One region of the Arthrobacter paludis genome, then DNA from elsewhere that is predicted to be linked to it. Evidence: riboswitches for the same ligand, from Rfam matches in the RefSeq annotation. Region 1 holds a riboswitch; each other region holds the start of a gene.
The links. A riboswitch is a leader RNA that binds a small molecule or an ion and turns the genes downstream of it on or off. The one in region 1 is predicted to bind thiamine pyrophosphate.

Region 2: another riboswitch for thiamine pyrophosphate. It lies ahead of thiM (hydroxyethylthiazole kinase); the one in region 1 lies ahead of AC1Q5D_RS00570 (ECF transporter S component).
Region 3: another riboswitch for thiamine pyrophosphate. It lies ahead of thiC (phosphomethylpyrimidine synthase ThiC); the one in region 1 lies ahead of AC1Q5D_RS00570 (ECF transporter S component).

The regions. Positions count from the first base shown of each region.
Region 1 is NZ_JBXAEW010000001.1:101,982-111,645, reverse strand. It holds gene AC1Q5D_RS00600 (Na(+)/H(+) antiporter subunit C) at 1-161, shown strand, start outside; gene AC1Q5D_RS00595 (Na+/H+ antiporter subunit D) at 158-1,783, shown strand; gene AC1Q5D_RS00590 (Na+/H+ antiporter subunit E) at 1,780-2,400, shown strand; gene AC1Q5D_RS00585 (MrpF/PhaF family protein) at 2,403-2,663, shown strand; gene mnhG (monovalent cation/H(+) antiporter subunit G) at 2,664-3,176, shown strand; gene AC1Q5D_RS00575 (DUF4235 domain-containing protein) at 3,173-3,442, opposite strand; TPP riboswitch at 3,513-3,636, shown strand; gene AC1Q5D_RS00570 (ECF transporter S component) at 3,687-4,307, shown strand; gene AC1Q5D_RS00565 (ABC transporter ATP-binding protein) at 4,304-5,881, shown strand; gene AC1Q5D_RS00560 (energy-coupling factor transporter transmembrane component T family protein) at 5,878-6,672, shown strand; gene AC1Q5D_RS00555 (aminodeoxychorismate lyase) at 6,757-7,638, opposite strand; gene cls (cardiolipin synthase) at 7,708-9,189, shown strand; gene AC1Q5D_RS00545 (FAD-dependent monooxygenase) at 9,220-9,664, opposite strand, start outside.
Region 2 is NZ_JBXAEW010000019.1:27,591-37,254, reverse strand. It holds gene AC1Q5D_RS15075 (uracil-xanthine permease family protein) at 16-1,332, opposite strand; gene thiD (bifunctional hydroxymethylpyrimidine kinase/phosphomethylpyrimidine kinase) at 1,404-2,927, opposite strand; gene thiE (thiamine phosphate synthase) at 2,924-3,613, opposite strand; gene thiM (hydroxyethylthiazole kinase) at 3,610-4,425, opposite strand; TPP riboswitch at 4,417-4,514, opposite strand; gene AC1Q5D_RS15055 (NAD(P)H-dependent oxidoreductase) at 4,631-5,200, shown strand; gene pgm (phosphoglucomutase (alpha-D-glucose-1,6-bisphosphate-dependent)) at 5,314-6,954, opposite strand; gene AC1Q5D_RS15045 (DUF4190 domain-containing protein) at 7,126-7,710, shown strand; gene AC1Q5D_RS15040 (amidase) at 7,735-9,129, opposite strand; gene AC1Q5D_RS15035 (ABC1 kinase family protein) at 9,163-9,664, opposite strand, start outside.
Region 3 is NZ_JBXAEW010000009.1:110,740-120,403, reverse strand. It holds gene AC1Q5D_RS09420 (fatty acid desaturase family protein) at 1-1,020, opposite strand, end outside; gene AC1Q5D_RS09415 (ferredoxin reductase) at 1,068-2,132, opposite strand; gene AC1Q5D_RS09410 (PucR family transcriptional regulator) at 2,226-3,413, shown strand; gene thiC (phosphomethylpyrimidine synthase ThiC) at 3,465-5,189, opposite strand; TPP riboswitch at 5,186-5,295, opposite strand; gene AC1Q5D_RS09400 (D-alanyl-D-alanine carboxypeptidase family protein) at 5,342-6,247, opposite strand; gene AC1Q5D_RS09395 (hypothetical protein) at 6,424-7,047, shown strand; gene AC1Q5D_RS09390 (VOC family protein) at 7,378-8,016, opposite strand; gene AC1Q5D_RS09385 (acyltransferase family protein) at 8,166-9,664, shown strand, end outside.

The DNA.
Region 1 (9,664 bases):
CCATCGAGGCCGACACCACCGAGTTCACCGACGACTCCGCCCCGGTGCCGGCGGGCGTCGGGGCGGCCGCCCGGGCGCGGGGCCCCGAGGAGCGGGCCCACGACGAGGAACGCGCCGGGAGCTTGGACGAACGGCGGAACAAGGAGGCCCGGAACCCGTGATCCCCGCCGCCGTCTCCCTCGCCCCGCTCGCGGTCGCGCTGCCGATCTTCGGCGCGGCCCTGGCGTTCGTCCTGCGCCGGCGCGTGGGCCTGCAGCGCGCCACGACCATCATGGCGCTCGTCATGACCCTGGTCCTCGAGTCCGCGATGCTGGTCAGCGCCTGGCGCCACGGCGCGCAGGCCGTGGTGCTGGGCGGGTGGGCGCCCCCGTTCGGGATCTCCATGGTCGTGGACGAGTTCTCCGCCCTGATGCTCGTCGTGTCCACCGCCGTGAGCCTCGCGGTGCTCGTCTACGCCACGGGCCAGGGCATGGCCGACGGCGACGAGGAGGGGCCCGTCTCCGTGTTCCACCCGACGTTCCTGATCCTCGTCGCCGGCGTCTCGAACGCGTTCCTGGCCGGCGACCTGTTCAACCTGTTCGTCGGCTTCGAGATCCTGCTGACCGCCTCCTACGTGCTGCTCACGCTCGGGGGCACGACGGCGAGGATCCGCGCCGGCGTCACATACACCGTCGTGTCCGTCCTCTCGTCGATGCTGTTCCTGACCGCCATCGGGATGGTCTACGCGGCGACGGGGACCGTGAACCTGGCGGACCTGGCCGGCAAGCTCGCGGAGCTGCCGGAGGGAACGCAGGTGATCCTGCACGTGATGCTCCTCGTGGGCTTCGGCATCAAGGCCGCCGTCTTCCCGCTCTCGTTCTGGCTGCCGGACTCGTACCCGACGGCCCCGGCCCCTGTGACCGCCGTGTTCGCGGGCCTGCTCACCAAGGTCGGCATCTACGCGCTCGTGCGCACCGAGACGCTCCTGTTCCCGGGCGACACGCTGAACCCGGTCCTGATGGTCGCCGCCCTCCTGACGATGCTCGTCGGGATCCTTGGCGCCGTCGCCCAGTCCGACCTCAAGCGCCTGCTGTCCTTCACGCTGACGAGCCACATCGGCTTCATGGTGTTCGGCCTGGCCATGGGCAACCGGGCGGCGCTGGGGGCCACCGTGTACTACGTCGCCCACCACATCATCGTGCAGACCGCCCTGTTCCTCGTCACCGGCCTCATCGAGCGCCGGGCGGGCACGTCGGACGTCGACCGCCTGGGCGCCCTGGCCCGCCTGTCCCCGGTCCTGGCCGTCCTGTACTTCGTCCCGGCCATGAACCTGGGCGGGATCCCGCCGTTCTCCGGCTTCCTGGGCAAGCTCGGGCTGCTGCAGGGCGGCATCGAGCTCGGCACGCCCCTGGCCTGGGTGCTGCTGGCCGGGTCGCTGGCCACGTCGCTGCTCACGCTGCTCGCCGTCGCCCGCGTCTGGAACCGCGCGTTCTGGCGCAAGGCCGAGGACGCGGAGGACCCCGACCCGCTGCTGCTGGTCGCGGCGTCCGACGGCGGCCGCGTCACCACGTACGAGCACGTCGCCAACTTCCCGGCCAGCCGCTTCAGCGACCGCGGCGACACGGCGGTGCTCCCGCGCACGATGGTGCTGGCCACCGGGGCCCTGGTCGTGCTCGGGGTGGCCCTGACGTTCTTCGCGGGCCCGCTGTTCCAACTCAGCGACCAGGCGGCGGTCGCCATGCTCGAACGCGCCCCGTACATCGAGTCCGTCCTCGGCACCGCGGCGAGGGGAGGCACGCCATGAGCCCCGCCCGCGCCTCCGGCATCGGCACCGGGGCAACCGGCGCCGAGGGGCACCGCCGGCGCCGCCGCCCCCGCCTGGTCGTCGAACTCCCGCTGCTCGTCTGGATGACCCTGCTCTGGGGGGCCGCGTGGATGGACTTCTCCGCCGGCAACCTGCTCTTCGGCCTGCTGCTCTCCCTGGGAATCGTGTCCGTGTTCCGCCTGCCGCCCGTGGAGTTGGGCGGCCGGTTCAACCCGGCCCGGGCCGTGGTGTTCGCCCTGCGGTTCGTGTGGGACGTCGCGGTCGCGAGCTTCGTCGTCCTGGGCGTCGCCGTGTTCAAGGGCCCGCGCGTGCGCAACGCCGTCGTCGGGGTGCAGCTGCGCAGCCGGGAGGACCTGATGACCACCGTGCTGGGCCACGTGCTCACGCTCATCCCGGGCTCGTTCGTCGTCGAGGTGGACCGGCCGCACGCCACGCTCTACCTGCACGTCCTCAACGTGGAGACGCCCGCGGACGCCGAGCACTTCCGCCAGACCGTCCGCGACACGGAGGCCCGGCTCATCGAGGTCATGGGAACCCCCCGGGAGCTCGCGGAATTGCGGGCCGAACGGACCCCGACGAAGGAGGGAACCCCGTGATCATGACCGTCGCCGCCTGGACCGCAGGCGTCCTGCTGGCACTCGCGCTGCTGTTTGCCATCGTGCGCGTGTGGCGGGGGCCGTCGATCCTCGAGCGCGTGCTGGCCGTCGACGTGATCCTCGCGATCGTCATCGCCGCCCTGTGCGTCGACATGGCGGTCTCGGGACACCTGAACCACCTGGCGTTCGTCATTGTCGCCGCGGGCACGGCGTTCATCGGCTCGGTCACCGTCTCCCGCTACGTCACGGACCGGAGGCAGTAGATGGACGCCACGACCCTCGACAGCTTCCTCGACGACGCCGCCGCCGCCTGCCTGGTCGTCGGGGCGCTCATGAACGCGGCCGCCGGCATCGGCCTCCTGCGCTTCCCCGACCTGCTCTCGCGCATGCACGCCGCGACGAAACCGCAGGTGCTGGGGCTCCTGCTCCTCCTGGCCGCGGTCGCCCTGCAGAACCGTTCCCTGGCCGCGGTGCCCGCGCTGCTCGTGGTGTGGCTGCTGCAGCTGCTGACGTCGCCGGTCAGCGCGCACATGGTCGGGCGGGCCGGCTACCGGACCAAGCACCTCAAGCCGGAGACGCTCGTCGTGGACGACCTCGCCGAGGTCGTCGCCCGGGCCCAGGACGGGGGCGACGGGCACGGTCCGCCAGTGGCCCACGACGGGGCCGCGCACGACGGCCAGTCGCCGGCGGGCGCCGACGCCGCGGCCGCACACGGCGGGACGGAGCAGGCGAAGCGGCGGGTCGCGGACCCGCACCGCCCAGACGCGGGGAGCTAGACCTCGTCCATCGAGGCCATGTAGCGGGCGACGCCGCGCTGGGCTGCCCGGTTGCCGAGCACGCGCACGACGGCGCCGACGATCGCCGACACCGTCGCGAAGGCCACCGTCTGCCGCACGGACGCCTCCGCGAGCGTGTCCAGGTCCGCCGCCTTGGGCGGCTTCTTCCCCGTGATCCCGGTCCACAGGAAGTCCAGGGACTTCGCGGCGGCCACGCCAAGGCCGATCGAGACGAGCGATCCGATGAGCTTCAAGACGGGGTTCACGAAAGGGTCCTCTTCCCTCGGGGGCGCTGTCCCGCCCAGCATAACGGCTGGGGTAGAATGTGCGGACCGTAACCAACGACAGGGGAGCGTCGCGGACCCGCAGGGCCCGCAGGAACGCTGAGAGTGCGCACCGGCGCAGACCCTCGAACCTGATCCGGCTAGTACCGGCGATAGGGAGTCGAGTTCTCGGGGCGGCCGCCACCGTGCGCGCACCGCCTCCCCCTCCTTGCACAAGGAGGAAACCATGGCCACCACCACCGCAACGCCCGCCCGCCGCTCGTGGCGCGTCGTCGACATCGTCGTCGGCGCCCTGCTCGCCGTCGCCGGCGGCGTCCTGTTCTGGGTCTGGTCGAACGGCGTCTACCCGCCGCTGTCCGTCGGCCTCACCGCCGCCTACGCCCCCCTGGCCGGGCTGCTGTCCGGCGGCTGGGTCCTGCCCGCAGTCCTGGGCGGCCTGGTGATCCGCAAGCCGGGCGCCGCCCTGTTCGTGGAGACGGTCGCCGCGACCGGGGAGCTGCTCATGGGCTCGCCGTACGGGACCACCGTCCTGGTGTCCGGCATCGTGCAGGGCCTGGGCGCGGAGCTGGTCATCGCCGCGTTCCGCTACCGCCGCTTCACGCTGCCCGTCGCCCTGCTGGCCGGCACCGGGGCGGGCCTGGCCATGGGCCTGAACGACTGCTTCTCCCCGTGGGGCTGGAACATCGCGTACGGGCTCGGCGACAAGTTCGCCTACATGGCCTGCACGTCCTTGTCCGGCGCCGTGATCGCCGGCCTGCTGTCGTGGATCGCGACCCGCGGGCTGTCGCGGACCGGGGCGCTGTCCGCGTTCGCGTCGCGCCGCGCCGCCTCCGAGCCCGTCCTCTGAGCGTGGGCGCCGCGCACGCGGCGACGGCCGGGCGCGTCCGCCCCGCCGGGATCGCCGCCGAGGGATGGGGCTGGCGCCACGCGGGCCGGCCGGACCCCGCCGTCGCGGGCCTGGACCTGCGCATTGAACCGGGGGAGAAGGTGTTGCTGATCGGCCCGTCCGGGGCGGGGAAGTCGACGCTGCTGCACGCCCTGGCGGGCGTGTTGGGGGACGACGGCGAGGCCGAGGAAACCGGCAGCCTGCGGATCGACGGGGGACACCCCCGCGCCGAACGCGGCCGCGCGGGCCTCATGCAGCAGGACCCGGAGACCCAGGTCGTCCTCGGGCGCGTGGGCGACGACGTCGCCTTCGGGGCCGAGAACCTCGCCGTGCCGCCGGCCCGGATCTGGGACCGCGTCCGCGCCGCCCTGGCGGCCGTCGGCCTCGGCCACCTGCCCCTGGACCACCCGTCGTCGGCCCTGTCCGGGGGGCAGAAGCAGCGGCTCGCCCTGGCCGGCATCCTGGCCATGCGCCCGGGGCTGATCCTGCTCGACGAGCCGACGGCCAACCTCGACCCCGCCGGCGTGCTGGAGGTCCGCGACGCCGTCGTGCGCACGGCCGAGGAGACCGGGGCGACGCTGCTGGTCGTGGAGCACCGGGTCGCCGTGTGGCAGGACGCCGTCGACCGCGTCGTCGTCCTCGCGCCCGGCGGGGCCGGACACCCGGGCGGTGTCCTGGCCGACGGCCCGCCCGGGGCCGTGCTCGGCCGGAACGGGGCGTCCCTGGCCGCGGCCGGGGTCTGGGTGCCCGGGCACGCGCCCGCCGTCCGCCCGCGCTCGACCGCGGGGACCGGGCCCGCGCTGCTGGCCGCCCGGGACCTGGCCGTGGCGCGCGGACGCGGTACGCGCCGCCGGCCCGCCGTTCCCGCGGCCGCCGGCCTGGCCGCGGACGTCCCCGCGGGCGGGGCGCTGGCCGTCACCGGCCCGAATGGGGCGGGCAAGTCGACGTTCGCGCTGACGCTGGCCGGCCTCCTGGAGCCCCTCGCCGGGACCGTCGAGGCGGCGGACGCCCTGCGCCGGCCGGTGCCCGGAGACCGCGGGCGGGCCTCCCGCGCCGTCGGGCCCCACCCGCACCGCTGGCGGGCCGAGCAGCTGATCCCGCGGATCGGCACGGTGTTCCAGGAGCCGGAGCACCAGTTCGTGGCCGGGACCGTCCTGGACGAGCTGCGCTTCGGCCCCCGCCAGCTCGGCCGGGGCCTCGAGCGCGTCGACGAGCTGCTCGAGCGCCTCCGGCTGGCCCACCTCGCCGACGCGAACCCGTACACCCTCTCCGGCGGCGAGAAGCGGCGCCTCTCCGTGGCGACCGTGCTCGCGGCCCATCCGCGCGTGCTCGTCCTGGACGAGCCGACGTTCGGCCAGGACGCCCTGACCTGGGCCCAGCTGGCGTCCCTGCTCACGGAGCTGCTCGACGCGGGCACCGCCGTCGTCGCCGTCACCCACGACGGCGACTTCGCCGCCGCGCTGGGCGGCACGGAGCTGGCGCTGGGCCCCTCCGGCGGCGTGCCGGCCGGAGCCGGAACGGGGTCGGCACGGTGAGGGAGATCCTGACGCTGCGCGACAACCACGCGCCCCTGGCCCGCGCCAACCCCCTGAGCAAGCTCTTCGCCGTCGTCGTCCCGACGTTCGCGGTGGCGCTGAGCATCGACCTGGTCTCCGCCGGAGCCATGCTGCTGGCCTGCCTCGCCCTCGTCCCGCTGGCCGGGGTGACGTACGCGCTGCTGTGGCGCCGCGGCTGGCCGCTCGTGGCCGCGGCGGCACTCGGCGGATTCAGCACGGCGGCGGTGGGGCAGGACTCGGGCCGGGTCCTGCTGGACACCGGCCTGTGGACCATGACCGAGGGCTCGCTCGGGCTCGGCGCGGCCATGCTGGTCCGCGGGCTGGCGATCGCGTGCCCGGCCCTGCTGATGATGGCGTGCACGGACCCGACCGACCTGGCCGACGCCCTCGCGCAGCGCGCCCGCCTGCCGCACCGCTTCGTGCTCGGCACGCTCGCGGCGCTGCGCCTGGTCGGGCTCCTGGCCGAGCAGTGGCGCGTCCTGGGCCTGGCCCGTCGTGCCCGCGGCGTCGGCGCCCAGGGCGGCCCGCTGCACCGGCTGCGCGCCCTGCTGGGGCAGAGCTTCGGGCTGCTGGTGCAGTCGATCCGGCTGGCCTCGCGCCTCGCCGTGACGATGGAGGCCCGGGGGTTCGGCGGCGGTCCACGGACCTGGGCGCGCCCGTCGCGGTTCTCCGGCCTCGACGCCGTCGTCGTCGCCGGGGGACTGGCGCTCGCGGCCGTGCCCGTGGCGGCGGCCGTGGCCGCGGGGACGTGGAACGCGGTCTGGCTCTAGCCCGGCGGCGGGCGGCTCCCGGCCGCCCGCCCGCCCGACCGCCCGCCCGGGCGGCGGCCCGGCCCGCCCCCGCGGACGCGTGCGCTACCTGACCTGACGCACCAGCCCCATCAGCTCGTCGTGCAGGGTGCGGTCGCGGCCGATCGCCACGCCGTCGATCGAGTTCACGGGCGCGAGCAGGCGGATGCTGGAGACGAGCCAGACCGCGTCGGCGGCCAGCAGGTCCCCGGGCTCCAGCGGGCCGTAGCCGAGCTCCCAGCCGGTGGCCTCCGCGGCCGCGAACAGGGCCCCCTGGGTCGTGCCGGGCAGGACCCCGGTCTCCAGGAGCGGGGTGACGAGGCGCTTGCGCCCGCCGTCGCACACGGCCATGAGCACCGTGGAGGTCGGCCCCTCGAGGACGCGGCCGTCGCTCGAGAGGAAGATGACGTCGTCGGCGCCCAGGCCGCGCGCGTGGCGCAGCGCGGCCATGTTCACCGCGTAGGAGAGGGTCTTGGCGCCCAAGAGCAGCCACGGGGCGCGCTCGGCGACGGCGGAGTCGTAGCCGCGGTCCAGGGTGATGACGGCGAGGCCCTCCTCGCGCTGGAGGCGCCCGGACTCCGGGGCCGGCGCCGCGGTCACCCAGAACGTGCCGGTGCCGCCCTCGGGCCCGCGCGTGGCCAGGAGCTTGACGACGGCCTCGTCCTCGAAGCCCGGCTGCTCGGCGGCCACGTACTCGGCCACGGCGGTCTCCACGGCGGCCCGCCAGCGTTCGGGGCGCGGCAGCGGCAGTTCGCAGGCCGCGGCGGACGTGGCCAGACGCGCCAGGTGGGCATCGAGCTTCCGCACCGACCCGCCCGTGTAGAGCATCGACTCGAAGACGCCGTCGCCCCGCGTCGTGCCCTGGTCGAGGACGGACAGCTGCGGCAAGGACGCGTCGGCGACACGGCCCCCGGCGTGGTCGGGATCGAGGAACACCAGCACAGTCATGGGTCAACAGTACCGGTGGGTTCGGCCCGGTAGGCTGGGCAGGCACGGTGGGAAACCCGAGGAGGTCCGTTGTTCGACGCGCTGGCCCTGTGGGACGCCCTACCGCCCTGGGTCCTCGGCGTCGCCTGGGTGATCGACATGGGCATCCGCGTGGTCATGCTCGGCGTGGTGCCCGGCAACCGCCGCCCGACCACCGCCATGGCCTGGCTGCTGGCCATCTTCTTCCTGCCCGCCATCGGCCTGCTCCTGTTCCTGACCTTCGGCAACTTCCGCCTCTCCCGGCGCCGGATCCAGCGCCAGACCGAGGTGAACCGGCGCGTGCTCGAGGCGACGCGGCACCTCGACGTGGACGACCCCGAGTTCGACGGCCCCGAATGGGTCCGCTCGGCGACCGAGCTCAACCGCAACCTCGGGGCCTTCCCGCTGCAGGAGGGGAACCGGTTCGAGTTCGTCCTGGACTACGAGGAGTCCATCGAGAAGATGGTCGAGGCCATCGACGGGGCCCGGAACTTCGTCCATGCGCAGTTCTACATCGTCGGCGACGACCCCCGCTACGCCGGCCCCTTCCTGGACGCCCTCGACCGGGCCGTGGCCCGCGGCGTCACCGTCCGGTTCCTCTACGACCACCTGGGCACGCTGCGGGTCAGCGGCTACCGGGCGCTGAAGCGCCGGCTCGACGCCGGCGGGATCCAGTGGCGCGCCATGCTCCCGCTCAGCCCGTTCCGGAGGCAGTGGCGCCGGCCGGACCTCCGCAACCACCGCAAGATGCTCGTCATCGACGGGGAGGTCGCGTTCACGGGGAGCCAGAACCTGATCGAGCCCGGCTACAAGCGGGGCCTCTCCCGCCGGCTCGGGCGCGAGTGGGTGGACCTCATGGCGCGCGTCCACGGGCCCATGGTGACGAGCCTCAACGTCATGTTCGCCACCGACTGGGGCGCCGAGACGGACGAGCAGCTCATGGCCGACCTCGACGACGTGGTGCCCCAGCCGCCCGACGGGCCGATCACCGCCCAGCTGGTGCCGAGCGGGCCGGGGTTCGAGTCGGAGAACAACCTGCGCCTGTTCAACACGCTGATCTACTCGGCCCAGGAGCGCCTGCGGATCACGAGCCCGTACTTCGTCCCCGACGACTCGCTGCTGTACGCGATCACGACGGCGGCGCAGCGCGGCGTCGACGTCGAGCTGTTCGTGTCCAAGAAGGGCGACCAGTTCCTCGTCAACCACGCCCAGCAGTCCTACTACGAGATGCTGCTGCGGGCCGGCGTGCGGATCTACCGCTACGAGGAGCCCATGGTGCTGCACACCAAGTGCTTCACGGTGGACAAGGACGTCGCCGTGTTCGGCTCCTCCAACATGGACATGCGCTCGTTCTCGCTGAACCTCGAGGTGTCCGTGATGATGCTCGGGGCGCGGGCCGTCGCCGAGCTGGCCCGCGTGCAGGACACCTACCGGTCCCGGTCCGAACTCCTGACCCTCGGGGCGTGGACGGCCCGGTCCCGCTGGGAGCGGTACGTCGACAACGTCTGCCGGCTCACGGCCACGCTCCAGTAGCGCGCGGCGGCCTCCGGCCCGGGCGCGCCGCTACCCGGGCGCGCCGCGGCCCTTCGAGGGCAGGGCGGCGCCGAACACGGAGCGGGCGGCGGCCGGGCCGACCCCGGGCAGGCCCATGGCCCGCACGGCGAGCCGGCGCGCGACGCGTCCCGCGCCCGTCTTGGCGAGGAACATCCCGGCGTTGCGGCGTCCGGCGCGCTGCTGCTCGTCGGCGACGGGGCGCCAGTCCCGCTCGTACTCGTGCAGGGCCAGCTGCAGGTCCGGTTCCGTCGCCAGGTTCGCGGCCAGGACCTCCGCCCCGGCCACGGCCAGGGAGGCGCCCTGGCCCGCGAGCAGGGACACCGCGTGCGCGGCGTCGCCCATCAGGACCGTGCGGCCGCGCCGCCACTGGGGGACCACCGACTGGGCGACGACGTCGTAGTACACGTCCCGCCCGACCTGCCCGACGGCGGCCGGCAGCTCCCAGCCCAGGTCG
Region 2 (9,664 bases), on a different contig from region 1:
GCGCCGCCGTCGTCGCTATCCCAGCTTGCTGGGCTGGGTGCCCTCGTCCTCGGGCGCGTCCGTCGGCTCCGTGCCGCGCCAGCGGGCGATGCCGGTCATGCCGTGGAAGACCAGCAGCGCCGCGGCCGTGCCGAGCGCGATGCCGCCGAACGCCATGCCGCCGAACTGCAGGGTGGGGTTGGCGATCGCGATGATCAGGCCGGTCCCGGCCGTCATCAGGTTGATGGGGTTGGAGAAGTTGACCCGGTTCTGCACCCAGAGGCGGGCGCCGATGATGCCGATCATGCCGTAGAGCACGATGCCCGCCCCGCCGGTGACTCCCGCCGGGATCGTGTTGATGACCGCCCCGAACTTCGGCAGGAACGCGACGACGATCGCGACGCCGCCGGCCACCCAGTACGCGGCCGTCGAGTAGACGCGGGAGGAGGCCATGACCCCGATGTTCTCGGCGTACGTCGTCGTTCCGGAGCCGCCGCCGAGTCCGGCGACCACCGTCGCCGCCCCGTCGGCCATCAGCGCGCGCCCGTTGACCGGGTCCAGGTCGCGGCGGGTCATCAGGCCCACCGTCTTGACGTGGCCGATGTTCTCCGCCACCAGGACGAACACGACGGGCAGGAACAGGGCGAGCGTGTCCGCGTGGAACTGCGGCAGCGTGAACGGCGGCAGGCCCAGCCAGGGTGCGGCCGGGACGGGGGCGAAGTCCACCTGCCCCTGGGCCAGCGCCACCACGTAGCCCACGGCGATGCCGACGAGGATGGACAACCGGCCCAACAGGCCGCGGAACAGCACGGCGGCCACGACGATCGCCCCCGCCGTCGCGAACGTGGTCAGCGGCAGCTCCTGCATGGCGGACGTCGTGGTGCCGGCCAGGTTCAGGCCGATCAGGGCCACGATCGTGCCCATGACCACGGGCGGCATGAGCGCGTGGATCCATCCCGCTCCGGCCTTCTGGACGACGGCGCCGACCAGGAACAGGGCCGCGCCCGCCGCGACGATGCCGCCCAGGGCGCCGGGCAGCCCGTGCGCGGACATGGACGCGGAGACCGGGGCGATGAACGCGAACGAGGAGCCCAGGTAGCTGGGCACGCGCCCGGCCGTGACCACCAGGAACAGCAGCGTGCCGACGCCGGAGAACAGCAGCGTCGTCGTCACGGGGAAGCCCGTGATCGCCGGGACCAGCACCGTGGCCCCGAACATCGCCATGACGTGCTGGACGCCGATGCCCGCGGTCTGCAGCCAGTTCAGGCGCTCGTCCGGGGCCACGACGGTTCCGGGGCGGATGGTCTTGCCGTCGCCGTGCAGGCGCCAGCCGATGCCGAGGGGGTTGCTCATGTGGGTGCCTTCGGGGAGGGGGCGGGTCCGGGGCGGCGCGGCCGTCCGGCCGGGCGCGGCCCCTCGGAATCCTACTCCGCGCCGGCGCCCGCGTGCTCCGCCGCCGCGAACGCCGCGCCCGCGCCTCCCGGGTCGCCGTCCGCCGCGGTCTGCGCGAAGAACAGGAGCTCGTGACGGCAGGACGCGTCGAAGGCCCGGCGCATCGCGGCCAGCCCCTCGGCCGGGGCGTCCAGGGCGGCGCCCTGCACGGCGTCGATCGCCGCCGCCGTGGCCGCATCGAACTCGGGCGACGAGTAGGCGGCCAGCCAGTCGGCGTAGGGGTGCCCGTCGCGGGCCGCGGCCGCCAGGCGGGCGCCCGTGTCCTGGTACAGCCAGTAGCAGGGCAGGATCGCCGCGACCAGCTCCGGGTAGCTCCGCGCGGAGGCAGCGAGGTGGTCCAGGTACGCCGCCGTCGTCGCCGTGGGCTGCGGCAGCGGGGCCGCGCCCAGCCGGGTGCGGTGCAGGGCGAGCTCCTCCTCGAGGCATGCGTGCGCGCCGGCGGCCCAGAGCCGCTGCTCGGCGGCGGTCGGCGCCAGGTCGGAGGCCCGGGAGAGGACCCGGGCGTAGCCGCGCAGGTAGACGGCGTCCTGCGCGAGGTAGTGGGCGAAGTCCTCCGCCGGCAGGGTCCCGTCCCTGAGCCCGCGGATGAACGCGAGGCCGTCGATGCGCTCCCGCAGGCCCGCCGTCTCCTCCCACCAGGTGGACAGCAGGGCGGCCGGGTCCGGGACGCGGCGCCCCTCCCACAGCCGGGACAGGTGGTGGACGGGGCCGTGGCCGCCGCCGGTCCCGACCTCGAGGGCGTCGGCGGCGGCCAGCGCGCCGGTGAGCCACTCCTTGGCGAGGCGGAGCGCGGCGGGCCACGAGCCGGTGCGCGCGTGCAGGGTCGCGAGGGCGGAGGAGAGCGAGCAGCCGGTGCCGTGCGTGTTGGGGGTGTCGACGCGGTCGGCGGCCAGTTCCAGCAGCGTCCCGGCGGGGCCCACGAGGGCGTCCCGGGCCGTGGCGCCGGGCAGGTGCCCGCCCTTGGCGACGACGAGCACCCCGTGCGCCGCGGCCACGGACCGGGCCTGGGCGAGCGCCTCCTCCCACGTGGCCGCCGGCTCGGCGCCGGCGAGCACGGCCAGCTCGGGCACGTTCGGGGTCACCGCGTCGGCCAGCGGCAGGAGCGCGACGACGGCGCGCTCGGCGTCCGCGGCGAGGAGACGGTCGCCGCTGGTCGCGACGAGGACGGGGTCCAGCACGACGGCGGGGCGCGGCTGCGGCAGCCCGCGCAGCCACGCGCCGACCGCGTCGGCCACCTCCTCCGTCGCCAGCATCCCGATCTTCACGGCGTCGATCCGGACGTCCGCGGCCAGGGTCTCCAGCTGCTCGGTGAGGAACCCGGCCGGCGGGACGTGGACGCCGGCGACGTGGCGGGTGTTCTGGGCCGTCAGGGCGGTGACGGCGGCCATGCCGTAGCCGCCGCACGCGGCGATGGACTTCAGGTCGGCCTGGATCCCGGCGCCGCCCGAGGGGTCGGAGCCGGCGATGGACAGGACGTTGGGGACGCGCGCGCTCACGGGGCGGTCACCGGGGACGCGGCGGCAATCCATTCGGCGCGCAGCGCGCTGGCGGCCGCGGCGGGGTCCTCGGCGGCGCACACCGCCCGCACGACCGCGAGGCCCGCGGCGCCCGCGGCCGCGACGTCGGCGGCGTCGCCGGCGCCGAGGCCGCCGATGGCGACGCACGGCAGCGGGGCGGCGGCCACGAACCGGGCCAGCCCGTCGAACCCGAGCGGCTCCGGGTGGTCCTTCTTCGTCGGGGTGGGCCGGACGGCGCCGCTGCCCAGGTAGGACACGGTGTCCGCCGGGAGGGCGGCCAGGGCCTCGAGCTGGGGCAGCTTGCTGGAGCTGAGGCCCAGGATGGCGTCCGGGCCGACCAGGGCGCGCACGGCGTCCGCGGGCAGGTCCGTCTGGCCGATGTGGACGCCGTCGACGGCGGCGCCCGCGGCCCGGGCCGCGAGGTAGACGTCGACCCGGTCGTTCACCAGCAGGGCGGCCCGGCCGGCGATCCGGCGGGCCGATTCCATGGTGGCCGCCAGGAAGTCCCGGGCGGACAGGTCCTTGCAGCGCAGCTGGACCATGGTGGCGCCGCCGTCGACCGCCGCCACGGCGACGTCGGCCAGGGGCCGCCCGGCCGTGCTGTTGGAGTCGACCACGACGTAGGTGCCGAGGTCGAACCGGGTGTGGGTGAAGTGCTGCGTCATGCCAGGTCCGCCTTGTCGGTGAGGTCCTCCGGGGTGGTGGAGGCGAGGGTGTCGAGGAGCGCGACGGCGAAGCTGCCGGGGCCGTCCGCGGTCGCCGCGGCCGCCTCGGCGGCCACGGAGTAGAAGGAGTGCGCGGCGACGGTGCCCGCGAACGGATCGCCGGCGGCCGCCGTGAACGCGGCCACGAGGGCCCCGAGGGCGCACCCGCCACCCGTGACGCGCGTGAGGAGTTCGGTCCCGCCGCCGACGCGCGCGGCGCGCGTGCCGTCGGTGACGAGGTCCGTGGGTCCGGAGACGGCGACGACGGCGCCCGTGGTCCGGGCGAGGCCGGCGGCGGCGTCGGCCGCGGCGTCCACCGCGTCCGTCGCGTCCACACCCCGGCCTCCCGCGCCCGCGCCGGAGAGGGCCAGGATCTCGGAGGCGTTGCCGCGCACGACGGCGGGGCCGCAGCCGAGCAGCTCGCGGGCGAACCGGGTGCGCAGTCCGACCGCGCCGGCCGCGACGGGATCCAGGACCCACGGCGTCCCGGCCGCGTGGGCCGCGCGGACGGCCTCGGACATCGCGGCGCGCTGGCCGTCGGCGGGGGTCCCCAGGTTCACGAGGACGGCCGAGGCGAGGCCGGCGAACTCGCCCGCCTCGCCCGCGACGTCCACCATCGCCGGCGCGGCCCCGGCCGCGAGCAGGACGTTCGCCGTGAAGTTCACGACGACGGAATTGGTCAGGCACTGGACCAGGGGGGTCGTGGCGCGCAGCCGCGCCAGGGCCTCCCCGGCCAGTGCGGGGGTCGGGTGTGGGGGCGCCAAGGAATCCATGCGCGACATCCCTCCGCTAGTGCTAGCTAGATCAGGTTCTCCGGGTCTCATCTCAGTCCCTGCGCGCAGGGACACCCCGTGTCGGTGCCCTCGAGCCTACCCGATGCGGCAAGTGGCGCAGATCACGGGCCGCGGCGGGAATCGTTCGGCGGCGCCTCCCGTTGGGATCATTGACACATCAACCCCGAACTTCCAGGAGACGCACTTGGCCACCACCGTCCTGACCCTCGTCGGTTCCCTCCGCGCCGGCTCCACCAATCGCCAGCTCGCCGAGGCCACGGCCGCCAACGCCCCCGAGGGCGTCGCCGTGACCGTCTACGAGGGCATCGAGAACCTGCCGTTCTATAACGAGGACATCGACGTCGAGGGCCAGGTTCCGGCCGCCGCCGCCGAGCTGCGCGCCGCCGCGGCCGAGGCCGACGCCCTGCTGCTGGTCTCCCCGGAGTACAACGGCACCATGCCGGCCGTGCTGAAGAACGCGATCGACTGGCTGTCCCGCCCCTTCGGCGCCGGCGCCGTCTCCGGCAAGCCGGCCGCGGTGATCGGCACGGCGTTCGGGCAGTACGGCGGCGTCTGGGCCCAGGACGAGGCCCGCAAGGCCGTCGGCATCGCCGGCGCGAAGGTCCTCGAGGACGTCAAGCTGTCCATCCCGGGCTCGCTCGTGCGCTTCGCCGAGACCCACCCGAAGGACGACTCCGAGGTCGTGGGCCAGGTCGCGGGCGTGCTCGCCGGCCTCGCGTCCGCGGCGCAGCCGGTCGGCGCCGAGCTGAACTAGCACGCGCCGCCTCCGGCGCGCTCAGCAGGAAGGGCCCTCCCGTTCGGGGGCCCTTCCCGCGTATCGGGGGCCGGCGTCCGCCGCGGCGGTCGTTTCGGCCCCCCGGTCGGGCCCTAGCCGCCGATCACCGTGTCCACGAGCCGCTTGGCCTCCTGCTGCACGAGGCCCAGGTGCTCCGGCCCGCGGAAGGACTCCGCGTAGATCTTGTAGACGTCCTCGGTCCCGGAGGGCCGGGCGGCGAACCACGCGCTGTCGGTGGTGACCTTCAGCCCGCCGATCGGGGCGCCGTTGCCGGGCGCCGCCGTGAGCTTGGCCGTGATCGGTTCCCCGGCGAGCTCCGTGGCGGTGACGTCCGTGGCCGAAAGCCGGCCGAGGGCGGCCTTCTGCTCCCGGGTCGCCGGCGCGTCGATGCGCGCGTAGGCCGGCGCTCCGAACTCGTCCGCCAGCTCGGCGTAGCGGCGGCTGGGGGAGCGGCCCGTGACGGCCTGGATCTCCGAGGCCAACAGCGCCAGCAGGATCCCGTCCTTGTCCGTCGTCCACGGGGTGCCGTCCCGGCGGACGAAGCTCGCGCCGGCGGACTCCTCGCCCCCGAACACGCCGGTCCCGTCGAGCAGGCCGGGGACGAACCACTTGAAGCCGACCGGGACCTCGACGAGGGTCCGGCCCAGCGACGCGGCCACCCGGTCGATCATCGACGAGCTCACCAGCGTCTTGCCGACGCCGGCCGCGGCCGGCCAGCCGTCGCGGTGGCGGTACAGGTAGTCGATCGCGACGGCGAGGTAGTGGTTCGGGTTCATCAGCCCGGCGTCCGGGGTGACAATCCCGTGGCGGTCGGCGTCCGCGTCGTTGCCGGTGGCGATGTCGAAAGCCTCGCGCTGGGCGACCAGCGAGGCCATGGCGGCGGGGGAGGAGCAGTCCATGCGGATCTTCCCGTCCCAATCCAGGGTCATGAAGGACCAGCGGGGGTCCACGCGCGGGTTCACGACCGTCAGGTCCAGCCGGTGCCGCTCCGCGATCGCCGCCCAGTAGTCGACCGAGGCCCCGCCCATCGGGTCCGCCCCGATGCGCACGCCGGCCGAGCGGATGGCGTCCAGGTCCAGGACGGAGGGCAGGTCGTCGACGTAGGCGGCCAGGAAGTCGTACGTCCCGGTCGTCTCGGCCGCGCGGGCCCTGTCCAGCGGTGCGCGGCGGACGCCGTCCAGATTCCGCTCGAGGAGCTCGTTGGCGCGCGCGGCGATCCACCCGGTCGCGTCGGAGTCCGCCGGTCCCCCGTGGGGCGGGTTGTACTTGAAGCCGCCGTCGGCGGGCGGGTTGTGGGACGGCGTCACGACGATGCCGTCCGCCCGGTCCGCGGCCCCGCCGCGGTTGTGCGCGAGGATCGCGTGGGAGAGCGCGGGCGTCGGGGTCCACGCGTTGCGCGCGTCGACGAGCACCCGCACGCCGTTGCCGGCCAGCACCTCCAGTGCGGTGTCGTGCGCCGGGTCGGACAGGGCGTGCGTGTCCTTGCCCAGGAACAGCGGGCCGGTGGTCCCCTGCCCGGCGCGGTACTCGACGATCGCCTGCGTGATGGCGGCGATGTGGCGCTCGTTGAAGGACCCTTCCAGCGACCGGCCGCGGTGGCCCGAGGTGCCGAACGCGACGCGCTGCGCCGGATCGGCCGGGTCGGGGGCGGTGTCGAAGTACGCCGAGCGCACGGCGTCCACGTCGATGAGGTCCTCGGGGAGTGCGGGGGTCCCCGCGCGGTTCTCGGCCATGTGCCCAGCTTGGCAGAAGCGCCGCCCGCGGCGGGGCAGTGGGACGCCATGTTGCGTCCGCCACGTCCGGTCCGCGGGACCGTTCGCCCGCCGTTCACGCGGGGCGCCGCCCGGCGTTCGGCCCCCGTTCACGCGGGGCCGGCGGGGGACGGCCACGCCTAGACTGGGGGCATGTCCGAACAGGGGATGAATCCCAACGACCCGGGGGACCGCCAGCGCCCCTTCAGCGACCCGCACCACCCCTCGTGGTCCGGCGGCCCGGCCGGCGGGGGCGACCGGCCCGCGAACGCCTACGACCGGCCAGCGAACCCCTATGCGGCCCCGGCGCCGCAGGGACCGCCGGCCGCGGCCGGCCAGCCGGCGCAGTACGGTCAGGAGCCGGCCTCCTGGCACCAGGCGCCGCCCGGCCAGCAGCCGTACCCGGGACAGCCGGCCCCCTACGGCTACGGCGCGCTGCCCCCGCAGGAGCCCAAGACCCTGGGGATCATCGCCCTGGTGTGCGGCATCGCCGGAATCGTGACGTTCGGCTCGTTCCTGGCCCCGCAGGTCGCGGCAGTCGTGCTGGGGCACCTGTCCCTGCGCCGCGAACCGGCGGCCCGCGGCATGGCCATCGCCGGCCTGGTCATGGGCTACCTCGTCCTGGCCCTGACGGTGCTGGCCATCGTCGCCCTGGTGTTCTTCCTCGCGGTCGCCGGGTCCGTGGGCGGCATCGAGCAGGGTTTCGAGCAGGGCTTCGAGCAGGGCTTCGAGGCGTAGGCGCCGCGCACGCGGGCGGGCCGCTCAGGCCAGGTGGATCTGGGCGGCCAGCGCCAGGAGGTCCGCCTCCGACCCGGCCCGGCCGATGAGCTGGACGCCCATCGACAGCCCGTCGCCGGAGGTCGCCGTCGGGACGGTGACCGCGGGCAGGCCGGCCACGTTCACCATGGACGTGAACGGCGTGTACTGGCACTGCAGGCGGTAGTCGTCGTCCGCGGCGTGCGCCGTGAAGTGCCCGACCGGCCGGGGCGGCTGCGCCATGGCCGGCGTGAGCACCACGTCCCAGCGCCCCCACTGGGCCCGGCAGTCCTCGGCGATCTTCCGGATGGTCTCGGCCGCCCACCGGCGGCGCGATTCCGGGCGCCGCAGGGCGCGCTCCAGGAACGTCCGGGTCAGGCGGGTCAGCCGGGGGACCCCCTCGGGCGGGATCGGCGCGTCCGCGAGGGCCGACGTCCACACGATGGAGAACGCCTCCGGGTAGCGGTTGTCGTAGCGGATGTCGGCGTCCTCGACCGTGTGGCCGGCCCGCTCCAGGGCCGCCACGCCGTCCGCCAGCGCGGACCGGGCCTCCCGGTCCGGGACGATCTCCATCTCCGACTCGAAGGGGGAGCGGGTGCTCAGCCCGATCCGCAGCGGGCGGCCGCCCGCCGGCTCCGCGCGCAGGGCCGCGTCCAGGTACGACGGCGGGGCGTCCCCGCCCGCCGGCCGCGGGGCCATGGCGTCCAGGAGCAGGCCCGCGTCCGCCGCCGTCCGCGCCAGCGGGCCCGAGGCGACCAGCCGGGGCGCCCCGAACGCGTCCTCGGTCCCGTTGGCCAGATCCGCCGGGACGGTTCCGAAGCCGGGCTTCAGGCCGATCAGCCCGCACGCCGAGGCGGGGATCCGCACCGAGCCGCCGCCGTCGTTCCCCGGGGCGAACGGCAGCATGCCGGCCGCGACGGCGGCCGCGCTGCCGCCGGAGGAGCCGCCCGCCGAAAGCCGGGGGTCGAGCGGGTTGCGCGCGGGAGCGGCGATGAGGTTCTCGGAGTAGCAGTTCAGGCCGAACTCCGGGATCTGTGTCTTGCCCAGCGACACGCTGCCGGCGGCCCGCAGCCGGGCGACCAGCGGGTGGTCGACGGCGGCCGCCTCGTGCGGGACGGCGGCGGAGCCGTACGTCGTCGGGACCCCCGCGACGTCCCACAGGTCCTTGTAGGCCAGCGGGATCCCGTGCAGCGGCCCCGGCGCGGCGCCCGAGGCGAGCGCGCGGTCCGCGGCGTCGGCGGCGGCGAGCGCGTCCCCGGCCGTCACCGCGGTGAAGCTGCCCAGGGCGGGGTTGAGGGCCTCGATCCGGCCCAGGAAGTGCTCGGCCGCCTCGCGCGCCGACGCCTCCCCCCGGGCCAGCGCGTCCCGCAGCTGCAGCGCGGTCAGCTCGTGCAGTTCCATCGGTTCCTCCTCCCCGCCGGTGTCCCGGACGGCCTAGCCACGGACCCGGCCCCGGGCGCGCCGGGGCGCCTCCTCGGCGTCCGGGTCGTCGCGCTGGAACACGAGGACCACGGACCGCAGGGCCAGGATGAAGCCCATGAACAGCAGTGTGTAGCCGAAGAACGCGTGGGTGCGGATGTTCTCCGTCAGGTACGGCCCGGTGTCCGTGGTGATCAGGATGATCGCCGCGAGCGTCGCGGACCCGGCCAGGATCGCCACGACGACCTGCTGCACGAGCCGGTTCAGGAAGCCGCGGTCCCGCGGGTCGGAGAGCACCCGCACGTTGACGCTCAGCCGGCCCTGTTCGAGGTCCTCGCTGATCTTGCCGAGGCGCCGCGGCAGGGCCGACACCTGGGGCAGCAGCTGCAGCAGCCGCAGCTCCAGCTGGTCCGCCAGGGCGCGGGGACGCACGCGCTCGCCGGCCAGCCGCCGGCCCTCGGCGCGGGCCGCGGCGACGACGTCGAGCGTCGGATCGAGCAGCTGGAGCGTCCCCTCC
Region 3 (9,664 bases), on a different contig from region 1:
CCGCACGTACCAGTCGCCGCGGGTCTCCCCCTCGACCATCTCCTCGGTGAACGTCTCGGCGCCCTCCGGGAAGTGCCCGCAGAAGATCACCGCGTGCGCCCACACGTTGCGCACCGCGTTCGCGGCCAGCGTCCCGGTCAGCGCGCCGCGCCCGGAACCGGTGAGCAGCGCGGCGGCCGGGGTCGCGGCGTAGTCCTTGGCGAACTGCTTGGCGGCCTTGAGCCCGAGCGCCTTGAGGTCGCGCGCCAACGCCGCCTTGGACTTGTTGCCCTTGCGGACGTCCTCGAGCTCGAGGTCGTACAGCGCGATGCCCCACTCGAACACGGGGGCCAGCAGCGCGTTGAACACCGGGTTGAGCACGTTGACCGGCTTCCACGGCTGGTCCGGGTCCATGCGCAGCAGGTTGTAGCCCACGTCGTTGTCCTTGCCGACGACGTTGGTCCACCGGTGGTGCAGGTCGTTGTGCGTGTGCTGCCAGGACCGGGCCGGCGTCACGAAGTCCCACTCCCAGGTGGTGGAGTGGATGTCGGGGTCGCGCATCCAGTCCCACTGCCCGTGCAGGACGTTGTGGCCGATCTCCATGTTCTCGATGATCTTGGCCGCGGCCAGCATCGCGGTCCCGGCCACCCACGCGTACTTGTTGCGCCCGGCGGCGACCAGGGTGCCGCGCCCGGCGATCTCGAGTCCGCGCTGGAGGCGGATGACGCGGCGGATGTAGGCGGCGTCGTCGGCCCCGCGCCGGGCCAGCACGGCGTCGCGGACGGCGTCCAGCTCGCGGCCGAGCTCGGCGACCTGCTCGTCGCTCAGGTGGGCGGCGGCCGGCGGGCGCACGCCGGGGCTCCCGGCCGCGGCGAGCGCGCCGGGGCGCGGCTTGGAGGGCACGACGGCGGAGCCGGCCTCCTCCGGGGCGGCGGTTCCGCGGGCGCGGTCCGGGCCCTGGGCGTCGTGGGACGCGACGGCGGCGTGCCCGGCCTGGTCGGCGCCCGGGGTGTGGCGCGGCCGGTGCGAGGTGGTGGTCATGTGGCTCCTGAGGTCGGGGAAAGTCGGTGGCGGCGGGAGGCGCCGCGTCAAATATCGAGGGCGACCGGGCCGGCCGCCGCGGACACGCAGGTCTGGACGAGCTCCCCCGGCTCGCCGTGGACCTCGCCCGTGCGCAGGTCGCGGACGCGGCCGGAGCGCAGCGGAACGAGGCAGCTGTGGCAGATGCCCATGCGGCAGCCGCTGGGCATCAGGACGCCGGCGTCCTCGCCGGCGTCGAGCAGCGGGGTCGCCCCGTCGGCCTCGGCCTGGCGGTCGGAGGCCTCGAAGTCGACGGCGCCGCCCTCTCCCCCGGCCCCCGCCAGCTCGGTCGTGAACCGCTCGATCCGCAGGCCCGGCCCAGCGCCGGGGCCGCCGGCGCCGTCCCACAGCGCCTCGGCGGCGTCGAGGAACCCGGCGGGTCCGCACGCGTAGGCGGCGCGGTCGCTCCAGTCGGGGCACAGGGCGGCGACGGCGTCCGGGGTGGACAGGTCCAGGCGGCCGGCGTCCGCGGTGTAGTGGTGGTGGACGCGCAGGCCGGGGAACTGGTCGGCCAGCTCGCGCAGCTCCTCGCGGAACAGGGCGGTCGCCGGGGTGCGCGAGGAGTGGATGAGGACGACGTCCGCGTCCGGGCGGGCCGGCACCAGCGTGCGGACCATCGACATGACGGGCGTGATGCCGCTGCCCGCGGTGAGCATCAGCAGGCGGCGCGGGTGCTCGGGGAGCGTGAAGTCACCCTGCGGCGGGGCCAGGAACAGGACGTCTCCGGGGGCCGTGTCCCGGACGAGGGCGCGGGAGACGCTGCCGACGTCGGTGACGGTGATGGCCGGGTCCCGCCCGGCGGCCGTGGCGAGGGAGTAGGAGCGCCAGTGGCGCACGCCGTCGACCTCGACGCCGATGCGGGCCCACTGGCCGGCCTCGTGCGGGTTCCACCCGCGGCCGGGGCGGAAGGAGATCGTGGCGGAGTCGGGGGTTTCGGCGACCACGGAGGTCACGACCCCGCGCAGCTGCCGCGCCGAGTAGACCGGGTTGACGAGTGACAGGAAGTCCTCGACGCGGAGCGGGGTGGTGAACAGGGATGCTGCGTGGGCTAGCGGGCGCAGCTTGGAGAACATGTTCCCACCCTATGGCCCCGCAGATCAGGTTTCTCCGCGCCCGGCCTACAATCGAGTCGGGAAAACTATCGCCGGGAAACAAATGGGGGCCTCATGCCGCAGAACCAGTCCGCCGCCTACGAGCCTCCGTGGCTGTCCCTGCCGCGGGAGATCCCCGCGGCCCTGGCCCCGGTCGTCCCGGACGTCGTCGAGGCGATCATCGCCACCGTGCCCAACGTGGTCCCAGCCTACGCGCTGCCGATCGAGGGCCGCTTCGGCCGCGGGCTGCGCCGGGGCGTGGCGGGCGCGCTGGCCCAGTTCCTGGAGCTGCCCGGCACCCGCCGGCCCGCCCTGTCCTCCGAGACGGAGCTGCTGGTGGCCGGGCTCGGCAGCGGGGAGTTCCGGCAGGGCCGGAGCATGGATGCCCTGCTCGCCGCGTACCGCACGGGCGCCCGCGTGACGTTCCGGCTGTTCGCCGACGCGTCGATGCGGCGCGGCCTGGGCCCCGAGGTGGTGGCGACGCTGGGCGAGTCCATCTTCGCGTACATCGACGAGCTCTCCGCGGTCAGCGCCGCCGCGTACGCGTTCGAGCAGTCGGAGCGGGCCGGCGAGCTGGACCGGCGCCGGCACGAGCTGCTGGAGCTGCTGCTGGCCGGCCGGGCCGACGAGCCCGCCCTGCGCCGGGCCGCCACCACCGCGGACTGGGTGCTGCCCGCGCGCCTCGCCGTCGTCGTCGTCCCCCTGGAGCGCGCCGGCGGGCTGCGGCTGCGGCTGGGCCAGCGGGTCCTGGTCGTCGAGCGCGAGTCCGACGCCGTCGCCGTCGTCCCCGTGCTCTCCCCCGTGACGGCGCGGGCCGAGCTCGCCCGCGCCCTGGAGGGGCGGCGCGCGGTGGTCGGCCCCGGGGTCGGCTGGGAGCGGACCGCGGACTCGCTGCGGTTGGCCGTCCTGGCCGCGTCGCTCACGCCGCCCGGGGACGGGCCGGACGAGTCGCCGTTGTGGGCGTCGGACCACCTGGCGGCCCTGGTGCTGGGGGCGGAGCCGACGGCGGTGGCCGAGCTGGCCGCGCGCCGGCTGGCCCCGCTGGAGGACCTGCGGCCGGCCCAGCGCGAGCGGCTCGCGGAGACGCTGCTCTCGTGGCTGCGGCACTGGGGGCAGCGGGCGCCGGTCGCGCAGGAGCTGGGCATCCACGCGCAGACGGTCGGCTACCGGCTCACCCAGCTGCGCGAGCTGTTCGGGGACGCGCTGGAGGACCCGCAGGCGCGGTTCGAGCTGGAGCTCGCGCTGCGGGCCGGGCGCGCGTAGCGGCCCGCGGCCGGCGCGGGGCGCGCCGGCCGCAGGCCCCGTCCGGTTCGGTCAGACGACCGTCGGCGCGGGCAGGTAGACCTTGCCGCCGGCCGCCCGGAACTCGGCGGCCTTGTCCCGCATGCCGGCGATCGCCTCCTGCTCCGCGGCCCCGCCGAACTGGTCCCGGATGTCCTGGGAGATGCGCATCGAGCAGAACTTCGGGCCGCACATCGAGCAGAAGTGCGCGGTCTTGGCGGGTTCGGCGGGCAGCGTCTCGTCGTGGAACGCCTCGGCCGTCTCCGGGTCCAGCGACAGCGCGAACTGGTCGCGCCAGCGGAACTCGAAGCGCGCCTTGGACAGGGCGTCATCCCGGGCCGTCGCGCCCGGGTGCCCCTTGGCGACGTCGGCGGCGTGCGCGGCGATCTTGTACGTGATGACGCCGGTCTTCACGTCGTCCTTGTTCGGCAGGCCGAGGTGCTCCTTCGGCGTGACGTAGCAGAGCATGGCGGTGCCGTACCGGGCGATCTCCGTGGCGCCGATCGCGGACGTGATGTGGTCGTAGCCCGGGGCGACGTCGGTGACGAGGGGGCCGAGCGTGTAGAAGGGCGCCCCCTTGCACAGCTCCTGCTGCCGCTCGACGTTCTCCCGGACCAGGTGCAGGGGGATGTGGCCGGGCCCCTCCACCATGACCTGGACGTCGTGGGCCCAGGCCCGCTCGGTGAGCTCGGCGAGCGTGTCCAGTTCCGCGAACTGGGCGGCGTCGTTGGCGTCCGCGATCGAGCCGGGCCGCAGCCCGTCGCCGAGGGAGAACGCGACGTCGTAGCGGGCGAAGATCTCGCACAGCTCGTCGAAGTGCGTGTAGAGGAAGTTCTCCCGGTGGTGCGCCAGGCACCACCCGGCCATGATCGAGCCGCCCCGGGAGACGATGCCCGTGACCCGGTCCGCCGTGAGCGGCACGTAGCGCAGGAGCACCCCGGCGTGGATGGTCATGTAGTCCACGCCCTGTTCGCACTGCTCGATCACCGTGTCGCGGAAGATCTCCCAGGTCAGCGCGTTGGCCTCGCCGTTGACCTTCTCGAGGGCCTGGTAGATGGGCACGGTCCCGATCGGCACCGGGGAGTTGCGGATGATCCACTCGCGGGTGGTGTGGATGTCGTCGCCCGTCGACAGGTCCATGACGGTGTCGGCGCCCCACCGCGTGGCCCACTGCATCTTGTCCACCTCCTCGGCGATGGAGCTGGTGACCGCGGAGTTGCCGATGTTGGCGTTGATCTTGACGAGGAACGCCTTGCCGATGACCATCGGCTCGGACTCCGGGTGGTTGACGTTCACCGGGATGATGGCCCGGCCGGCGGCGACCTCGGAGCGGACCAGCTCGGGGTCGCAGTTCTCCCGCAGCGCCGCGAAGCGCATCTCCTCGGTCACGACCCCGGCCCGCGCGTAGTGCATCTGGGTCGCGGTCCGGCCCGCGCGGGAGCGCAGCGGCACCGGGCGTTCGCCCTTCCATTCCTCGGACGCCTGGCCGCGCCGGAGCGCCGAGCGGCCGTCGTCGAGCAGGTTGCGCTCCCGTCCCCGGTACTCCTCGACGTCGCCGCGGCCCTCGATCCAGTCCCGCCGCAGGGGCGGCAGGCCGACGGTCGGGTCGCTGCCCGGACCCTCCGTCCGGTAGACCCGCAGCGGGGGGTTCGGCGCGCCGCCGGGGCTGTCGCCCAGGCGGATCTCCGTGACGGGGACGCGGAGGCCGTGCTCCGGGTCGTGGGCGTGCGCGATGGCGTGCTGAGCGGATGTGCTCATGATGGGGTTCCTCTTCCTTCGCCGGCATGACCCGGGCAGGTTCGACGGTCGCAGGCTGCATCAGCCCGATCTCAGCCCCTGCAGTGGGGCTCCCGTGTGGACGCCATCGACCCTAGCATCCCGTGACACCCGTCACGGGATGGCCGGCCGGGCTACGCCGGCGGCTTCCCCGACAGCGCCGTCCAGGGCACCCAGCCGACCATCGTCCCGTAGCGGACTTGGTGCCAGCCGCGGGCGACCTTGCCGGTGGCCAGCGTCCGGTGCCCCCGGGGCACGATCGTCACCAGCCGGTACTGCGTCCCCGGCCACGCGCGCACGGTGGCGTCGACGGTCGCGTAGCGGGTCGCCGGGGTCGGCTCGGCGCCCCCGTAGTGGTGCTCGAGCGTGGGCGTGCGCTGCGCCTTCATGGCCTTGGCGATCGTGGTGCCCACGTACCGGTAGTGCCACGGCTCGTACCGGTACCCGGTGACGGGGGCCTGCCCGTCCGGGTAGCGCAGGATGAAGCCGTAGTTGTGGGCGTTGTACCGCATCCACGACACGACCCCGGCCGGGGTGGCCACGTCGATTGCCAGCCCGGTCTGGTGCTCGGAGGTCCCCGGCTGCGCGGAGACGGTGTTGGTGTAGACGTGGCCCCAGCGCTCGACGTAGCTCGTGTAGAGGTTCTGCTGGTACGTGTACGAGCGGTACGACGACGTGATCCGCAGCCCCACCCCGTCCCGCTGCGCGGCCGCGGCCATGAGCCGGAACGCGTACGCGGCCTGGGGCTGGAGCTGGTGGCTGCCCTGCGCGGTGCGCAGCGCCGGCGCGAACCGCACCGGGACCAGCGGGTGCTGGCGGTTCACGAGCACGCCGGGCTGGCTGGGGTCCCGCTCCACGGCCGCGGCCGTGGTGGTGGTCGTGGCGGGGACGACGGCGGCGGCCTGGAGGCCGGACGCGGTGGACGACGGCGGCGCCGCCGCGGCCGGAAGCGTGCCGGCGGTGAGGGCGAGGCCCAGGGCGGCGGCGGCCAGGAGGGTCGCCGGGCGCCTGCGCGCGGGCGTGGGGCGGGGGAAGCGCATGCGTCCATCGTCCCTTATCCGGTCCCACATGGGAACCGGCCCTGCGGATGTCCTTGCATGACCGTGCGCATGTCGTGCGCGTCCGTGGCCGTACTCTTGTCCTTGACACAAAACCGTCCGGACGCCGGGCGGGATTCGGCGGCCCGGCGTGCCGGGCCCGGGAGGAAGGCACCTTCGTGGGGGCAAACAACCAGTCGCACCGGCGGGTCGCAGCAGCCACCGGCGTGGCGATCGCCGCGATGATCGGCCTGTCGGCGTGCGGCGGCGCCGCGGAGGACCCGGCGGCCTCCGAGTTGGCCGCATCCTCGGCCCCGGCCGCCCCGTCGGCATCGGCGAGCGCGTCGGCCAGCATCGAGCCCGTGCCGACGGACACCGCCCGCGCCGAGAGCCCCTCCCTGGAGTCCGTGCCGCCCGAGGAGTCCCCGGCGGCGACGGCCCCGGCGTCGTCGGCCGCGCCGTCGTCGCCCAAGGCCCCGTCCGCGTCCCGCACGCCCAAGGTCGGCGAGCCCGAGCCGGTGGCCGCGGCGTTCGCCGAGGCCTACGCGAACGCCGAGGTCGGCAAGGAGGCCTGGCTCAAGGCGATGGCCCCGCACGCGAGCGAGGAGTTCCTCTCCGGGTTCTCCGGCACCAACGAGCAGTACCTGGTGGACCGCGAGGTCGAGCGCGTCGAGGCCGGGGACGGCGGCAGCGCCGACACCCGGCAGTTCACGATCCACTTCTCCGACGGGACGGCCGAGACCATCGAGCTCTCCCCCGCGCACGACGCCGACGGCGGCTGGCTGGTCACCGCGTTCGCGTAGGCGGGACGTCTGCGGCCGCGGGGGTCCCTCCTCCCGCCGCCGGGCACGGCCGCACCGTGGCCACACCGGGCCGGCAGCCGCACACCCCCGCCGCCGATGCAATCGTTCGTCGTTGTTTCCGTCTTCCCGGAATCGATGGCAGTTATTGCGGGAATCAAGGAACCGTTCGTAGCTCAACAGGCGAATCGGGGCCCAGGGCCCGGATACCTAAGAACGATTTCCCCAAAAAGGAGATAAGTACCAACGATCCTGAGCCAGGTGCGCGCGCCAGGCCACCGGGGGGCACCGTGCCGGGAATCGACCGGCGGCGCGCGCGTGTGCACGGCGGCCTCAGCGTCCGGCGGGCGCGTCCTCCCACACGAAACCGTCCGGGTCCGTGAACGCGCCAGCGGTGCCGTGCACGGTGATCCGGTGCGGCCCGCTCCCCTCCGGGTCGACCCCGGCGTTCTTCGCAGCGAGGCGGCGCGGATTCAGGGCGAGCTTGAGGCCCGGCCCCGCCGTCTCGAACTCCGCGTACTTCCCGCCGAAGCTCTTCGCCACGGCGAAGCCGCGCTCGGCGTAGAACCGCTTGCTCGCCTTCACGTCCTCGACGCCGAGGAGCAGCACCAGATCCTCGTACGCCAGGGGCGCCGGTCCGGCGCCGGCCGGCTCCTTCTTCGCGGACGACGCGATCGTCCAAACCGCCCCGTCCGGCGCCTGAACGGAGGCGCCGAAGCCCCAGAGGCTCGCCTTGGGCGGCTTGAGGGCCGTCGCCCCGGCCGCGAGTGCGGCGTCGAAGTACGCGCGCACGGGCCCGGGGTGGGCGACCACCAGCGAGAGCGTGTAGCCACGGAACCCGCTGCCGGAGGCCTCGGCGGACCGGACACGCACACGGTCGGAGAGGCCGAGCGCGGAGTAGAACGCTTCGGCGGCGGCGACGTCGGCGGCCTCGAGGGCCACGGAATCAATGGAAATGGTCGTGGTGTCCATGCCCGCAAATCTATCGACGGATCCACGACCGTGCTTCTCGATTCCTGACCGGATGCCTCGTCCGGCGTCGGCGACGGCGGGGCTCCCCTGCTGGCCCGCCCGCGCTGGGTACGATCGCCGCGTCCCCCGTTGCCCACCGCCGGAGACCCATGGCCCTCCTGACCATCGACCGGACGCGCCCGCGCCCGGCGCCGCCCGCGGCCGCGCGGCGCCCCTCCGGCGCGCCCGCCGGCTTCCGCACCGACGTGCAGGGCCTGCGCGCCGTCGCGGTCGGGCTCGTGCTGCTCTACCACGCGGGCCTCGGGTTCGTCCCGGGCGGGTTCGTCGGGGTCGACGTGTTCTTCGTGATCTCCGGGTTCCTGATCACGGGCCTGCTGCTCAAGGAGCTGGACCGGACGGGGCGGATCAGCCTCACGGACTTCTACGCGCGCCGGGCCCGCCGCATCCTGCCCGCCGCCACGGTCGTCCTGCTCGCCACGGCCGCCATGACCGCGCTGCTGCTGCCCCCGACCCGGTGGGAAAACATCGCCCGGGAGATCGCCGGCAGCGCGTTCAACGTCGTCAACTGGATGTTCGCCGAGTCCAGCACGGACTACCTGCGCAACGAGGAGGCCGCCAGCCCCGTCCAGCACTTCTGGTCCCTCGCCGTCGAGGAGCAGTTCTACATCGTCTGGCCGCTGCTGCTGGTTGGCCTGGTCTGGCTCGCGGGCCGCGAGCGGATCCGCGCGGCCGCCTCGCCGGCCATGGGCGGCGCCCGGCGCCTCGCCGCACCGGCCGGAATCCCCCGCCCGTGGGTGGCCCTCGCCATCGCGGCCCTCTCCCTCGGGTCGCTCGCCCATTCGGCGCACCTGACCGCCGCCAACCCGGGCGCGGCCTACTTCGCCACGACCACCCGCGCGCACGAGCTCGGCATCGGCGCCCTGCTCGCCGTCGGCGCCCCCGCGCTGGTCCGGCTCCGCGCGCCCTGGACCGGCATTCTGGGCTGGGCCGGCCTGGCCGCCATCGCCGCCGCCGGGCTGTTCTACAGCCGGGACACCGCGTTCCCCGGCACGGCCGCCCTCCTCCCGACGCTCGGCGCCGCCGCCGTGATCGCCGCCGGCCTGGGCGGGCGCGACCGCACCGGCGCCGGCGCGCTGCTGTCCCTGCCGCCGGCCCGCTGGGTCGGCGACATCTCCTACTCCCTCTACCTGTGGCACTGGCCGCTGGTCGTCGTGGCCGACCACCTCCTCGACGGGCTGACCCCACTGCAGGGCCTCGCCGTCGTCTCCCTCGCCGTGCTCCCCGCCTGGCTGAGCCTCCGCTACGTCGAACGGCCGCTCGTGGCGGCGCCGCGGCTCCGACCGCCACGGCGGGCCCTGGCGCTCGGCGCGGCCGGCATCCTCGCGGGCGCGCTCGCGGCCGCGGCCGTCGCCGTCGCCCCCGCCGGACAGGGCCTGAAGACCGTGGACGCGTCCACCGGGCAACTGCTCGGCGCCGAGGCCCTGGCCCGGGACCCCGGGGCCGCGGACCCCGCCCGCCCGGTCGAGGCCATCACGCCGCTGCCCGCCGACGCCGCCAAGGACCTTCCCGCGCCGTACGCCAGCGACTGCCACCAGGACTCCAAGGGCACCGAGGCGAAGCCGTGCGTGTACGGCGACCCGGAGTCGGA